2 regions of the Superficieibacter sp. genome follow, and region 2 is predicted to be linked to the other one. Evidence: predicted binding sites of a transcription regulator. Region 2 holds the regulator's gene; the other holds the start of a gene.
The links. Region 2 encodes PhoB, which activates phosphate uptake and scavenging genes when phosphate is short. Its sites were predicted from a motif close to CTGTCATAAAACTGNCNNAT; they were not measured.
Positions count from the first base shown of each region.

Region 1: the regulator PhoB is predicted to act here: its motif matches at 3,001-3,020, upstream of glpT (glycerol-3-phosphate transporter).

Region 1 covers NZ_DAMAPU010000005.1:203,737-211,205, forward strand. The annotation lists gene nrdA (class 1a ribonucleoside-diphosphate reductase subunit alpha) at 1-21, shown strand, start outside; gene nrdB (class Ia ribonucleoside-diphosphate reductase subunit beta) at 114-1,244, shown strand; gene yfaE (class I ribonucleotide reductase maintenance protein YfaE) at 1,244-1,498, shown strand; gene glpT (glycerol-3-phosphate transporter) at 1,536-2,888, opposite strand; gene glpA (anaerobic glycerol-3-phosphate dehydrogenase subunit A) at 3,144-4,772, shown strand; gene glpB (glycerol-3-phosphate dehydrogenase subunit GlpB) at 4,762-6,021, shown strand; gene glpC (anaerobic glycerol-3-phosphate dehydrogenase subunit GlpC) at 6,018-7,208, shown strand; gene RT197_RS12155 (Gfo/Idh/MocA family oxidoreductase) at 7,205-7,469, opposite strand, start outside.
Region 2 covers NZ_DAMAPU010000004.1:364,989-372,457, forward strand. The annotation lists gene malZ (maltodextrin glucosidase) at 1-158, opposite strand, end outside; gene proY (proline-specific permease ProY) at 468-1,823, opposite strand; gene brnQ (branched-chain amino acid transporter carrier protein BrnQ) at 1,905-3,224, opposite strand; gene phoR (phosphate regulon sensor histidine kinase PhoR) at 3,634-4,923, opposite strand; gene phoB (phosphate response regulator transcription factor PhoB) at 4,947-5,636, opposite strand; gene sbcD (exonuclease subunit SbcD) at 5,820-7,025, shown strand; gene sbcC (exonuclease subunit SbcC) at 7,022-7,469, shown strand, end outside.

The DNA.
Region 1 (7,469 bases), on a different contig from region 2:
AGCGGCGCATGTAAGATCTGATCCAGCCGCTGTGGAGGAAGGAGCGCAAACGCTCCTCCTCCCTCCGGCTCTCTCCCCTGGGTGAGGGATACATAAACAACAGGACACACCTAATGGCCTATACCACTTTTTCACAGACGAAAAATAACCAGTTGCTGGAACCGATGTTTTTCGGCCAGCCGGTGAACGTAGCGCGCTACGATCAGCAAAAATATGACATCTTCGAAAAGCTGATCGAAAAACAACTTTCCTTTTTCTGGCGTCCTGAAGAAGTTGACGTTTCCCGCGACCGTATCGACTACCAGGCGTTGCCGGAACATGAAAAACATATTTTCATCAGCAACCTGAAATACCAGACGCTGCTGGATTCCATCCAGGGTCGTAGCCCGAACGTCGCGCTGCTGCCGCTGATTTCAATCCCGGAGCTGGAAACCTGGGTTGAAACCTGGGCGTTCTCCGAGACGATCCACTCGCGCTCTTACACCCATATCATCCGTAATATCGTTAACGATCCGGCGATTGTTTTCGACGATATCGTAACCAACGAACAGATCCAGAAACGCGCGGAAGGTATTTCTCACTACTACGACGATCTGATCGCGATGACCAGCTACTGGCATCTGCTGGGCGAAGGCACGCACCAGGTAAACGGTAAAACCGTTACCGTTAATCTGCGCGAGCTGAAGAAAAAGCTGTATCTGTGCCTGATGAGCGTTAACGCGCTGGAAGCGATCCGTTTCTACGTCAGCTTTGCCTGCTCCTTCGCTTTCGCCGAGCGCGAGCTGATGGAAGGCAACGCCAAGATCATCCGCCTGATTGCCCGCGATGAAGCGCTGCATCTGACCGGTACCCAGCATATGCTGAACCTGCTGCGTTCCGGCAGCGACGATCCCGAAATGGCGGAGATTGCGCAGGAGTGTAAGCAGGAGTGCTATGACCTGTTCGTCCACGCGGCGCTTCAGGAAAAAGAGTGGGCTGGCTATCTGTTCCGCGACGGCTCAATGATTGGCCTGAACAAAGATATTCTGTGCCAGTATATCGAGTACATCACCAATATCCGTATGCAGGCGGTGGGCCTCGATCTGCCGTTCCAGACCCGCTCGAATCCGATCCCGTGGATCAACACCTGGCTGGTGTCCGATAACGTTCAGGTCGCGCCGCAGGAGGTGGAAGTCAGCTCCTATCTGGTCGGTCAGATTGACTCGGAAGTTAACACCGACGATTTAAGCGATTTCCAGCTCTGATGAGTCGGGTCACGCTACGCATCTCCGGCACGCATCTGCTGTGCCAGGATGAACATCCGTCGTTGCTGGCGGCGCTGGAGTTTCACCAGGTTGCGGTGGAATATCAGTGCCGCGAAGGTTACTGCGGCTCCTGCCGGATGCGTCTGGTGGCAGGTCAGGTAGAATGGTTGACCCAGCCGCTGGCGCTGGTACAGCAGGGAGAAATTTTACCCTGCTGTTGTCGGGCAAAAGGCGATATCGAACTGGATATGTAACCGCTTTACCGGGCGGCATTGCACCGCCCGGCACGGTTTAACGTCGTTTTTGCTCCAGCTGCTGATGATGCCGTTTCTCGCCGATCATCACCACAATCAGCAGCAGAACCGCCAGCACGCTGCCACCAATCATCACGATAAATCCACCGTCCCAGCCGAAGAAATCAACGGTGTAGCCCACGATGGCACTGGCCGCTACCGAACCGCCGAGATAACCGAACAGGCCGGTAAAACCCGCCGCCGTCCCCGCCGCTTTTTTCGGTGCCAGCTCCAGCGCGTGCAGGCCAATCAGCATGACCGGGCCGTAAATCAAAAAGCCGATGGCGATCATGCAGACCATATCCACCGTCGGGTTGCCCGGCGGATTCAGCCAGTAAACCACCGTCGCGATGGTCACCAGGGTCATAAAGAACACCCCGGTTGCGCCACGATTGCCCCGGAAGACTTTATCCGACATCCAGCCGCACAGCAGCGTACCGGGAATGCCCGCATATTCGTACAGGAAGTACGCCCATGAAGACTTGTCGATGGCAAAATGCTTCACTTCCTTCAGATAGGTTGGCGACCAGTCGAGGATGCCGTAGCGCAGCAGATACACAAACACGTTGGCAATGGCGATATACCACAGCAGTTTATTGGGAAGCACGTACTGCATGAAAATCTGCTTCGCCGTCAGTTCCTGCTCCGCCTGTTCGTTGTAGTCGTCCGGGTAGTCGTTTTTATACTCTTCAATCGGCGGCAGACCGCAGGATTGCGGAGTATCGCGCATTAACGCAAAAGCGATAATCGCGACCAGAATGGCGGCAAACGCGGGCATATACAGCGCGGCTTTCCAGTCGTTAAACCACGCCATTCCCAGCAGGAACAGCAGCGGAGGAATACCGCCGCCAACGTTATGTGCACAGTTCCACACCGACACAATGCCGCCACGCTCTTTTTGCGACCACCAGTGAACCATTGTGCGCCCGCACGGCGGCCAGCCCATTCCCTGGAACCAGCCGCAGACAAACAGCAGCACAAACATAATCGCGATGCTGGACGTTGCCCACGGGACAAAACCCATAAACAGCATCACCGCTGCTGCCAGGATCAAACCGGCAGGCAGAAACACGCGTGGATTCGACCGGTCAGATACCGAACCCATAATGAATTTTGAGAAACCGTAGGCGATGGAGATGCCGGACAGGGCAAAACCCAAATCGCCACGCGAAAAACCCTGCTCGACCAGATACGGCATGGCCAGCGCAAAGTTTTTGCGCACCAGATAGTAAGCAGCGTAACCAAAGAAAATCCCCAGGAAAATCTGCCAGCGCAGACGGCGGTAAACCGGGTCAATTTCCGCAGCGGGCAGACGCGCCTGGTGAGGGGCAGGTTTAAAAATACTGAGCATAATAGCCTCCGTGGCCATTGTGTTTACAGAGGTAAAAGGCGCGAGGTAACCCGGCCTTCATAATGTTCAAATGTTACAAAAACGGCACATTGCCTGTTCAGTAAAGCATATATTGTTACACTTTTATGACAAATGTTCAGAAAGGCGCACGGCGTCACATTTAATCTTCGAATAATGCGCGAACGTGCTCGAAATCAAACATCAACCACTCTTTATATGGCTAAATGTTGAGAAACGAACACAGAGGGCAAGATGATGAGCAGTCATGCAGCGCAGGAGAGCGATGTCATTATCATTGGTGGAGGAGCCACGGGAGCGGGGATCGCCCGCGACTGCGCACTGCGCGGCCTGCGCGTGATCCTGCTGGAGCGCCACGATATTGCCACCGGTGCGACGGGGCGTAATCATGGCCTGTTGCACAGCGGCGCGCGCTACGCCGTGACGGACGGCGAATCCGCGCGCGAGTGCATCAGCGAAAACCGGATCCTCCGACGCATCGCCCGCCACTGCGTCGAACCCACCGACGGCCTGTTTATCACCCTGCCGGAAGACGATCTGGCGTTTCAGTCCACCTTTATCAGCGCCTGTCAGCAGGCGGGGATCCGCGCGCAGGCGCTTGATCCGCAGGAGGCCCGGCGCATTGAACCCTCAGTAAACCCGCAGCTCATTGGGGCGGTACGGGTGCCGGATGGCACGGTCGATCCGTTTCGCCTCACCGCTGCCAATATGCTGGATGCCCGCGAGCATGGCGCGACCATTTTTACCGCGCATGAGGTAACCGGTTTGATCCGCGACGGCGCAACCGTGCGTGGCGTCAACGTTATCAATCATTTGACCGGAGAAAAGCAGGCGCTGTACGCGGCGGTAGTGGTGAATGCCGCCGGAATTTGGGGCCAGCGTATTGCCGAATACGCCGGGCTGGGCATTCGCATGTTCCCGGCAAAAGGCTCGCTGCTGATCCTCGATCATCGCATTAATCAGCACGTCATCAATCGCTGCCGCAAACCTGCCGACGCCGATATTCTGGTGCCCGGCGATACGATTTCGCTGATTGGCACGACTTCAATGCACATTGATTATCGGGATATTGACCAGAATCGGGTCACGCCGGAAGAGGTTGATATTCTGCTGCGTGAAGGCGAGAAACTGGCACCGGTGATGGCGAAAACGCGCATTTTACGCGCTTACTCCGGGGTGCGACCGCTGGTTGCCAGCGATGATGACCCGACCGGGCGCAACGTCAGCCGGGGCATCGTTCTTTTCGATCATGCTATTCGCGACGGCATGGACGGATTTATCACCATTACCGGCGGCAAGCTGATGACCTATCGGCTGATGGCGGAATGGGCTACCGATGCCGTTTGCCGCAAGCTGGGTAACAATCAGCCCTGCACCACCGCCAGCGAACCGCTACCCGGATCCCAGCAATCGGCGGAAAACACCCTCCAGCGGACGATCTCACTGCCTGCGCCGCTGCGCGGTTCGGCGGTTTATCGTCACGGCGACCGCACACCGTCATGGCTCGGCGAAGGGCGGCTACAGCGCAGCGTGGTATGTGAATGCGAAGCGGTGACCGCCGGAGAAATTCAGTACGCGGTGGAAAATCTGGCGGTCAACAGCCTGCTGGATTTACGCCGCCGCACCCGCGTGGGGATGGGCACCTGTCAGGGCGAACTGTGCGCATGCCGCGCTGCCGGACTGCTTCAGCGCTATCAAATCACCACGGCCAGCCAGTCGCTGACTCAGCTTTCTGACTTCCTTAACGAGCGCTGGAAAGGCGTTCAGCCCATTGCCTGGGGCGACGCGCTGCGGGAAAGCGAGTTCACGCGCTGGGTTTATCAGGGCCTGTGCGGGCTGGAGAAGGAGAATAACGATGAGATTTGACACGGTGATTGTTGGCGGTGGCCTTGCCGGGCTGCTGTGCGGCCTGCGGCTACAAAAGGCCGGTCTACGCTGCGCGATTGTCAGCCGGGGACAAAGCGCCCTCACCTTTTCTTCCGGCTCGCTCGACCTGCTTAGCACCCTTCCCAATGGCGATGCGGTCACCGATTTTCGCCCGGCGCTGGACCGACTCTGTGTGGAAACGCCGGAACATCCGTGGGCAAAACTGGGAACGGAAACCGTTCTGACGCTGGCACACCAGGTGCAGGCATTGCTCACTGAGTGCGGCGCGCAGATGCAGGGCGATCCTGCGCATAATCATTACCGGGTGACGCCGCTTGGCACCCTGCGCCGCGCGTGGCTCAGCCCGCAGGAAGTGCCGGTTTCCCCCCTGACCGCCCGGCGGATTTGCGTGGTCGGCATTAGCGGCCTGCTGGATTTTCAGCCGCATCTCGCCGCCGCTTCGTTACGCCAGCGCGGGACCGACGCGCAGGCGGTGGATATCGAATTGCCGGAACTGGATACGCTGCGTGCCAGCGCCGCCGGGTTTCGCGCGGTCAATATTGCCCGCTTTCTCGATGCCGAAGAAAACTGGCCGCTGCTGTACAACGCCCTGCTGCCGTTAACCCAGGGTTACGACGCCCTGCTGATGCCCGCCTGCTTCGGCCTGGAAGACGATCGCCTGTTTGCCTGGCTCAACGCGCGTCTGCCCTGCCCGCTGCGCCTGCTCCCTACCCTCCCGCCATCGGTACCCGGAATGCGGATGCACCGCCAGCTTCAGCGTCAGTTTATCCGTACAGGCGGCACCTGGATGCCCGGCGATGAGGTGACACATATGACCCGGCACGATGGCGTCGTCAGTGAAATCTGGACCCGCCAGCACGCCGATATCCCGCTGCGTCCGCGCTTCGCGGTGCTGGCCAGCGGCAGCTTTTTCAGCAACGGGCTGGTGGCTGATCGCGACGGCATCCGTGAGCCGATCCTGGGGCTTGAGGTACAGCAAGCGCCGGATCGTGCCGGATGGTACCGCAATGATTTTTTCGATCCGCAACCCTGGCAGCAGTCTGGCGTTAAGGTGGATGACACTCTGCGCCCGCATATTGACGGTGAACGGGTTAACAATCTGTTTGCGGCAGGCGCGGTGCTCGGCGGATTCGATCCCATCGCGCAGGGCTGCGGCGGCGGCGTTTCTGCCGTGACCGGCCTGTTTGTCGCGCAGCAAATTCTGGATATGAGCGGAGGCACCCTGTGAGCGATACCCGTTTTGCCAGCTGCATTAAATGTACGGTCTGCACCACCGTCTGCCCGGTCAGCCGGGTAGACCCGCGCTATCCCGGCCCGAAACAGGCGGGGCCGGACGGCGAAAGGCTGCGGCTGAAGGATGGCGCGCTGTATGATGAGGCGCTGAAATACTGCATCAACTGCAAACGCTGCGAAGTAGCCTGTCCGTCAGACGTCAAAATTGGCGACATTATTCAGCGCGCGCGGGCGCAGTACGACACCACCCGCCCGTCGCTGCGTAACGTGATCCTGAGCCATACCGATTTGATGGGCAGCGTCTCGACGCCGTTTGCGCCGGTGGTGAATACCGTCACCGCCCTGAAGCCGGTGCGTCAGCTGCTTGATTACGCGCTGAAAATCGACCATCGCCGCACGCTGCCGAAATATTCTTTTGGTACCTTCCGCCGCTGGTATCGCAGCGTTGCAGCACAACAGGCGCAGTATCAGGATCAGGTGGCCTATTTTCACGGCTGCTTCGTTAACTATAACCATCCCCAGTTGGGTAAAGATCTGGTCAGGGTGCTGAACGCGATGGGAACTGGCGTCCAGTTGCTGAGCAAGGAGAAATGCTGCGGGGTGCCGCTGATCGCCAACGGCTTTATTGATAAGGCACGCAGGCAGGCGGTCAGCAACGTGGCCTCGCTGCGGGAAGCGATTGAGGTGAAAAAGATCCCGGTGATTGCGACCTCATCCACCTGCACCTTTGCCCTGCGCGATGAATATCCTGAAGTGCTGGACGTGGATAACAGCGGGCTTCGCGAGCAGACGGAACTGGCTACCCGCTGGCTGTGGCGCAGGCTGGATGCCGGTCAGACCCTGCCGCTAAAAAAACGGCCGCTGAAAGTGGTTTATCATACGCCGTGTCATATGGAAAAAATGGGCTGGACGCTGTATACCCTTGAACTGCTGCGCATGATCCCCGGTCTGGAATTAACGGTGCTGGAGTCACAATGCTGCGGCATCGCCGGAACGTCCGGGTTTAAATCAGAAAACTATGCCACTTCGCAGGCCATCGGCGCGCCATTGTTTCAGCAGATTGCCGCAAGCGGCGCGGATTTAGTGGTCACGGACTGTGAAACCTGTAAATGGCAGATTGAGATGTCCACAGGCAAACGCTGTGAACATCCCATTACTTTGCTGGCGCAGGCGCTGGATTAAAAGCCGGGATTTTCCACGATGCGCTGCTCACGGAAAGCGGTAAACATCGCTTCCATGAGCTTCAGCACCCGCATCACTTCCCGGTTTTTGACTATCGGCTCTGCGCCATCCAGAACCACATCGGCAAAATTATTGTAGAAGCTACTGGCGTTAGATAAAGGCGCGGGGAGTGCCTTTACCAGCACCGCGTTTTCATCAGGCGGAGCCATGGTTTTAGTCAGCCCTGCCCCGGCCTGAACAGGCATCGGGGCCGGAACATCT
Region 2 (7,469 bases):
GAACGGCGCATGGACAGTGAGATTTCTTCGTTATCCAGCTCACTGCGCAGCACTACGCGCGTGGGCAGGTTTTCGCCACGTAGCCACAGCGTTACCGTGAGCCGATCCTGTCGCTGCGCGATAAAAGGCGCAACCGGAAGATGCCAGGCATTTAACATCGCTAATCCTCTTTCCACAAAATCACGTCACCATGCCACAGGCTGAAAACGCGCCCCTCCTCTTTTGTCTTTTTTTGAGGGGATGAAGACAGGGGCGCAGAATTTTCCCGCGCGCATTCGCGCCGATGCACGACGTTTCAGGATAAGTCAGTTTTTATACTGGACGCCACAGAAAGGCGTGCTGACGCTGCCCGGCGGCAACGCCACGCCTGGTGCCGGCGGGATTAGGTCGGAAGGAGTCGTGATTACCATCGCGGGCGATCGCGCCAGCGTAAATGCAGTGACCGGGGCGTACCCCGGTCAACGTAGTCAGACTTTAGCGCGGCGCTTGAACAGCCAGCCGATCAGCAGCAGCACGATCCAGCCGAAGCCCACGTACAGCGAAATGCGCGTGTCCGGGTGATAGCCAATCAGCGCAATAATAAAGACCAGGAAAATCAGCCCGGCAATGGTCGTTGCCACGCCGCCCGGCACTTTAAATTTCAGCGCACGGGTTTCTTCCGGCGACAGGCGACGGCGGAAAGCAATCTGCGACAGCAGGATCATGATCCACACCCACACCGTGGCGAAGGTCGCCAGCGACGCGATCACCAGGAAGACGTTTTCCGGGATGATGTAGTTCAGATACACCGCCAGCAGCAGGGCAAACGTCATCACCACCACCGTGACCCACGGAATACCGCGACGGGAGGTTTTAGCGAAAACCTTCGGCGCGCTCCCCTGCTCCGCCATGCCGTGCAGCATACGCCCGACGCCGAAGACGTCGCTGTTAATCGCCGAAAGCGAGGCGGTCAGCACGACAAAGTTCAGGATGCTGGCAGCGAAGGTGATCCCCAGATGCTGGAACGTCAGGACAAACGGGCTGCCGTTGGTGCCAACCTGATTCCACGGGAAAATCGACATAATCACAAACAGCGTACCGACGTAGAACACCAGAATACGCATCGGCACAGAGTTGATAGCGCGCGGGATGGATTTTTCCGGCTCGTTGGCTTCACCAGCGGTGATGCCAATGATTTCAATCCCGCCGTAGGCGAACATCACCATTTGCAGCGACATCACCATACCCAGCCAGCCGTTGCTGAAGAAACCGCCGTTGCTCCACAGATTATGGATGCCGGTCGGTTGCCCGCCGTTGCCGATCCCCCAGATGATGATGCCAAATCCAGCGACAATCATGATGATAATGGTGGCGACTTTGAAGAAGGAGAACCAGAACTCCAGCTCGCCGAACACCTTCACGCTCATCAGATTGATTGCGCAGATGATCATCACCACGCTCAGCACCCAGATCCAGTGCGGCACGTCCGGGAACCAGACGCCCATATAGATGCCGAAGGCGGTGACGTCGGCGATGGCGACGATCAGGATTTCAAAGCAGTAGGTCCAGCCGGTGATATAACCCGCCAGCGGGCCGAGGTTATCCTGCGCGTAGCGTGAAAAGGAGCTGGCGGACGGATTATGGACCGACATTTCCCCCAGTGCGCGCATGATGATATAGGCCGCGACGCCGCCGATAATGTAGGCCAGCAGCACGCTGGGACCCGCCATTTTAATGGCATCTGCCGAGCCATAAAAAAGGCCGGTGCCAATTGCCGACCCGAGTGCCATAAAGCGGATGTGGCGGGTGCTCAGCCCCCGCTTCAGCTTGTTAGTACTTTCCATCGTTTCAAATGCCATTCAACACAAAAAATAAAAAACCACGGAACCCTAAGCCCCGTGGTTAAACGAACCGCCGCGCAACGATTAATGTGCGCTGGAGGTTACCTGACGCCCCGCAGAGCGATCCCAGATAACAGCCAGGACGATCATCACTATCGTTGGCATCAGCCAGGCCAGCCCCTGTGCAGAAAGCGGTAAGCTCTCGGTCCAGGCAGGCAGGACATCTTTCAGCGCTGACCCTTTAATACCGTCAAGGATACCAAAGATCAGGCTGATAAACATGGCGGGCGCAATCACGCGCGATGAATTATGCCACCATGAGCGGGTGAAGCTTAACACAACCAGTGCGATACACGGCGGATAGATCGCCGTTAACACCGGGACAGAAACCTGAATCAGGTGGCTCAGCCCCAGGTTGGATACCGCCATCGAGAAAATGCCGAGGATGAAGACCAGCGTGCGATAAGACAGCGGCAGATACTGGGCAAAGAACTCGGCGCAGGCGCAGGTCAGGCCCACCGCCGTAACCAGACAGGCGATGAAAATCAGCGCCGCCAGCATCAGGCTGCCCGGCCCACCAAAGGTATGCTGAACGTAGGCGTGCAGAATAGCCGCGCCGTTTACGGATTGATCGACCAGCGTGGAGCTATCGGAACCCAGACGGAACAGCGCCAGATACAGCAGCGTCAGGCCCACCCCTGCCATGATGCCAGCCCAGACGGTATAGCGCGTCAACAGACGGGCTTCGGTCACGCCACGCGAACGGGCGGCATTAACGATAACAATCCCGAAAACCATCGCGCCCAGCGTATCCATGGTCAGATAGCCATTTACAAAGCCGTTAGAGAACGGCGCGGTCTGATACGCCTCCATCGCGTGGCTGATCGGGCCTGCTGGCCACACCAGCGCCGCAACGGACAGCACCGTCAGCGCCACGATTTTCATCGGCGCGAGGAAATTGCCCACCGTATCAAGCAGCTTGCCCGGATAAAGCGATACGCAGATCACCAGCGCAAAGTAAATCACGCTATAGATGAACAGCGGCATTGGCCCGTCACCGGTCAGCGGCGCAATGCCGACTTCAAACGAGACGGTTGCGGTACGCGGCGTGGCAAACAGCGGGCCGACCGCCAGATAACAGACCGTCGCCAGCAGAATGCCCGCAGTTTTACCGACAGGCGTGCTGAGGCTGTCGATGCCGCCGCCCACTTTCGCCAGCGCAATCACCGTCAATACCGGCAGACCGACCGCAGTGATCAGGAATCCCGTCGCCGCCGTCCAGACGTGCTCGCCTGCCTGTAAGCCAACCATGGGAGGGAAAATGATATTGCCAGCGCCAACAAACAACGCAAAGGTCATAAAGCCCAGAGCGATGATGTCGCGAGATTTTAACTGATGGGTCATAAATTAAACTGCCTGTGGATGTGGTGTTGTAAATGAATTGTTGCCTTCCCTGTGAAACAATACAGCAGCAATTGCATAAGATTTCAGCGGGATATGCTCCCGGACTGGCGTGAAGAAGTATAGTTTTTCGATTTATCACGCAAATGCAGTCGGTATGACAGCATCTGGGGCGCAATTTAAACGCTTATAACGTTTTAAAGCAACCCGCGATCGCGAAACCAGAGGATTATGCTGGTTCGTAACATCTGATTAGCACGTTAAACCAGATATAAGAAAAACTTACGGGCGATAGTTCGAACAAAAAAGCAGCAAACGTGAGGAAGTGGCGTCCGCTTCGCTGGCCTGCAAAGTAAACGGCGCGCACGGAGCGGATCTGCGGAAAGTTAGCCTTACACGCATCGGTGTCAGGCTATTTTTTGGCAATTAAACGTTCCGGCAGGAGAAAACTAAAGCGTGTGCCTTTCCCCGGCTGGCTGTCGATTTGCAGGCGACTGTCGTGATGATTTAGCGCGTGCTTCACAATCGCCAGCCCCAGACCGCTGCCGCCGGTTTGCCGCGAGCGGGCCTTATCCACGCGATAAAAACGCTCGGTCAGACGCGGAATATGCTCAGCGGCAATCCCTGGCCCGTCGTCCTCAATAGAAAACTGTGCGCCGTGGGGGGCGCGCTGCCAGTTAACCGAAATGGTGGTGCCCGCAGGGGTATGGTTCACCGCATTGTAGACGAGGTTGGAAATAGCGCTGCGCAGCTGCTCTTCGTTACCCAGCACGCTTAAGGTGTCATCAACGGTAAAATGCAGGCTATGCCGCCCGTGGCTTAGGGTTTGCGCTTCGCGCTCGATCATCCGCAGCATCATCGGCACATCAATTTTTTCATTCAGCGCCAGCGCGGGCGCAGCTTCGATTCGGGAGAGGGTCAGCAGTTGCTTCACCAGCGACTCCATGCGCTGGGTCTGTTCGCGCATGGTATGCAGCGCTTTTTCTCGCGGCGCGCCCTCCAGCGTCTGCTCCTGCATCATTTCCAGATAGCCCTGCAAGACGGTTAACGGCGTGCGCAGTTCATGGCTGACGTTGGCAAAAAAGTTGCGCCGCGCGCCTTCAAGCTGATGCATCTGGGTGGTATCGCGCGCCACCATCAGCCGCTGGTTTTCGCTGTAGGGCATAACGCGAAACTCCAGGTAGCGACCGTTATTCAGCACCAGATTCAACGGCTTGCTGAAATCGCGGTTCTTCAGATACAGCGTAAATTCCGGGTAGCGCAGCAGGTTGAGAATATTTTGCCCATTGTCATCCGGCCAGCGCAGGCCCAGAAGCTGCTGCGCCAGGCCGTTACACCAGAAAATCGTGCCTTCTTCCGTCGTCAGCACCACCGCATCCGGCAGTGATTCCGCGCCGCTGCGAAAGCGCTTGATGAGATTACCCAGCTCGCGGCGGCGCTTTTTATTGCGTAGCTGCATCTGGTGCAGGCCGTAGAGCAGCGGCTCCCAGCTACCGCGACCCGGCGGCGGCGTCATGCTGCGATCCACCCACAGCCACCAGGAGAGTCCCAGTAAATTGAGAAAGTGCCAGATGAGCAGCCCGGTCACGGCCGCCAGTAAAAACCACGGCAAATGACCGAAGAATGCCGCCAGCAGCAGCGCGGGCAGACAGCAGACGATCAGCTCAAGAACCAGCCTTTTCCATGACAGACGTTCCAGCACGCGTCACACTCCTGTGTCAGATATCAGAAACGGGTGGAGAAACGATAACCCGTACCGCGAACTGTTTGCACCATTCGATCGTGACCGCTCAGCTCCAGCGCCTTACGCAGGCGGCGGATATGCACGTCCACCGTGCGGTCCTCGACATACACATTGGTTCCCCAGACGTGATTCAGCAACTGTTCACGGCTATACACTCTTTCAGGGTGAGTCATAAAGAAGTGCAGTAATTTAAACTCGGTCGGCCCCATATCCAGCGGGCTTTCACCGGTCATCACCCGATGTGAAGAGGGATCGAGGCTTAGCCCCTGCATTTCAATCACTTCTTCAACGGCCATAGGTGAGATGCGGCGCATCACCGCTTTGATGCGCGCAATCAGCTCTTTAGGAGAGAACGGCTTCGTGATGTAGTCGTCGGCACCGGTTTCCAGCCCGCGAACGCGATCTTCTTCTTCGCCGCGCGCGGTCAGCATCACTACCGGGATATCGCGCGTCAGCGCTTCACGCTTGATATGTTTGATAAACTGAATGCCGGAGCCGCCCGGGAGCATCCAGTCCAGCAGGATCAGGTCAGGCCAGGGTTCATTGAGCTGATTCACCGCGCTGTCATAATCTTCCGCTTCTACAGGCTGAAAGCCATTTTGCTCGAGGACAAAGCACACCATCTCGCGGATCGGAGCTTCATCTTCAACGACCAGAATACGTCTCGCCATTTTTTACCCTGTTTTATCATCATCATTAGTGATAGCGACGTCATTATGCGTCAGATTTGTGACAGATTTATGAAAATAATGACTATGAGGTGATCCATCCAGTCGTTATATGACAGACAGACTTCGCCCCCGCCTGCCGCAGGGTTTATAATCCGCCCTACGCTTTTTTGCCACGGAACCGACATGCGCATCATTCATACTTCAGACTGGCATCTCGGCCAGAACTTCTACAGTAAAAGCCGTGCCGCCGAGCATAAAGCTTTTCTCGACTGGCTGCTGCAAACCGCCGAAGCGCAGCAGGTGGACGCCATTATTGTGGCGGGCGATATTTTCGATACCGGTGCGCCGCCAAGCTACGCCCGCGAGCTGTATTACCGTTTTGTTGTCGATTTACAACAGACCGGCTGTCATCTGGTGGTGCTGGCGGGCAATCACGATTCCGTCGCCACCCTGAATGAATCGCGCGAAATTCTCGCCTTCCTGAATACGACCGTGGTCGCCAGCGCGGGCAGCGAGCCGCACATTTTGCTGCAACGCGACGGCACGCCCGGCGCGGTTTTCTGCCCGGTGCCGTTCCTGCGTCCGCGCGATATGGTCACCAGTCAGGCCGGGCATTCCGGCAGCCAGAAACTTCAGCGCCTGCTGACCGCCATCACTGATTATTATCAGCAACAGTATCAGCTCGCCTGCGAACTGCGGGGCGATCGACCGCTGCCGATTATTGCCAGCGGTCACCTGACCACCGTCGGGGCCAGTAAAAGCGACGCGGTACGCGATATTTATATTGGCACGCTGGACGCGTTCCCGGCGCAAAACTTTCCCCCGGCAGATTACATCGCCCTGGGGCATATCCATCGGGCGCAAAAAATCAACGCCAGCGAGCATATTCGTTACTGCGGCTCGCCCATCTCCCTGAGCTTTGATGAAACCGGTAAAAGCAAAAGCGTGAATCTGGTGACCTTTGCCGGAGGGAAATTAGCAGAAGTCACGCCGCTTGAGGTGCCCGTCACCCAGCCGCTGGCAGTCATAAAAGGGGATTTTACCGCCATTTGCCAACAGCTTAAGCAATGGCGCGGTGCGCCAGCCAGCCCCGCCGTGTGGCTGGATATTGAAATCACCCGCGGCGGCGAGTATTTGCATGATGTGCAGCGGCGTATTCAGGCGCTGGCGGAGGAACTGCCGGTCGAAGTGCTGCTGGTCCGCCGTAGCCGGGAACAGCGCCAGCGAATTCTGGATGGCGAACTGCGCGAAACGCTTAGCGAACTGAAAGTGGAAGACGTATTTGCCCGTCGTCTGGCGCAGGAAGATCTTGATGAGGCGCAGCAGCAACGGCTGTTTACTCTGCTGGCGCAAACGCTGGAAACGATGGCCGGGGAGGATGAAGCATGAAAATTATCAGCCTGCGCCTGAAAAATCTTAACTCGCTGAAGGGCGAGTGGAAAATCGATTTTACCGCCGAGCCTTTCGCCAGCAACGGCCTGTTTGCCATTACCGGTCCAACCGGCGCGGGAAAAACCACCCTGCTGGACGCCATCTGCCTCGCGCTGTATCACGAAACCCCGCGGCTGAGCACACTGTCGCAGTCGCAAAATGATCTGATGACCCGCGATACCGCTGACTGTCTGGCGGAGGTGGAATTTGAAGTCAAAGGCGAGGCGTACCGCGCCTTCTGGAGCCAGAACCGCGCGCGCAATCAGCCGGACGGCAACCTTCAGGCTCCCCGCGTGGAGCTGGCACGCTGCGCCGATGGCAAAATCCTTGCTGATAAAGTCAAAGATAAGCTGGAGCTGACCGCCACCCTGACCGGGCTGGATTACGGACGTTTCACCCGCT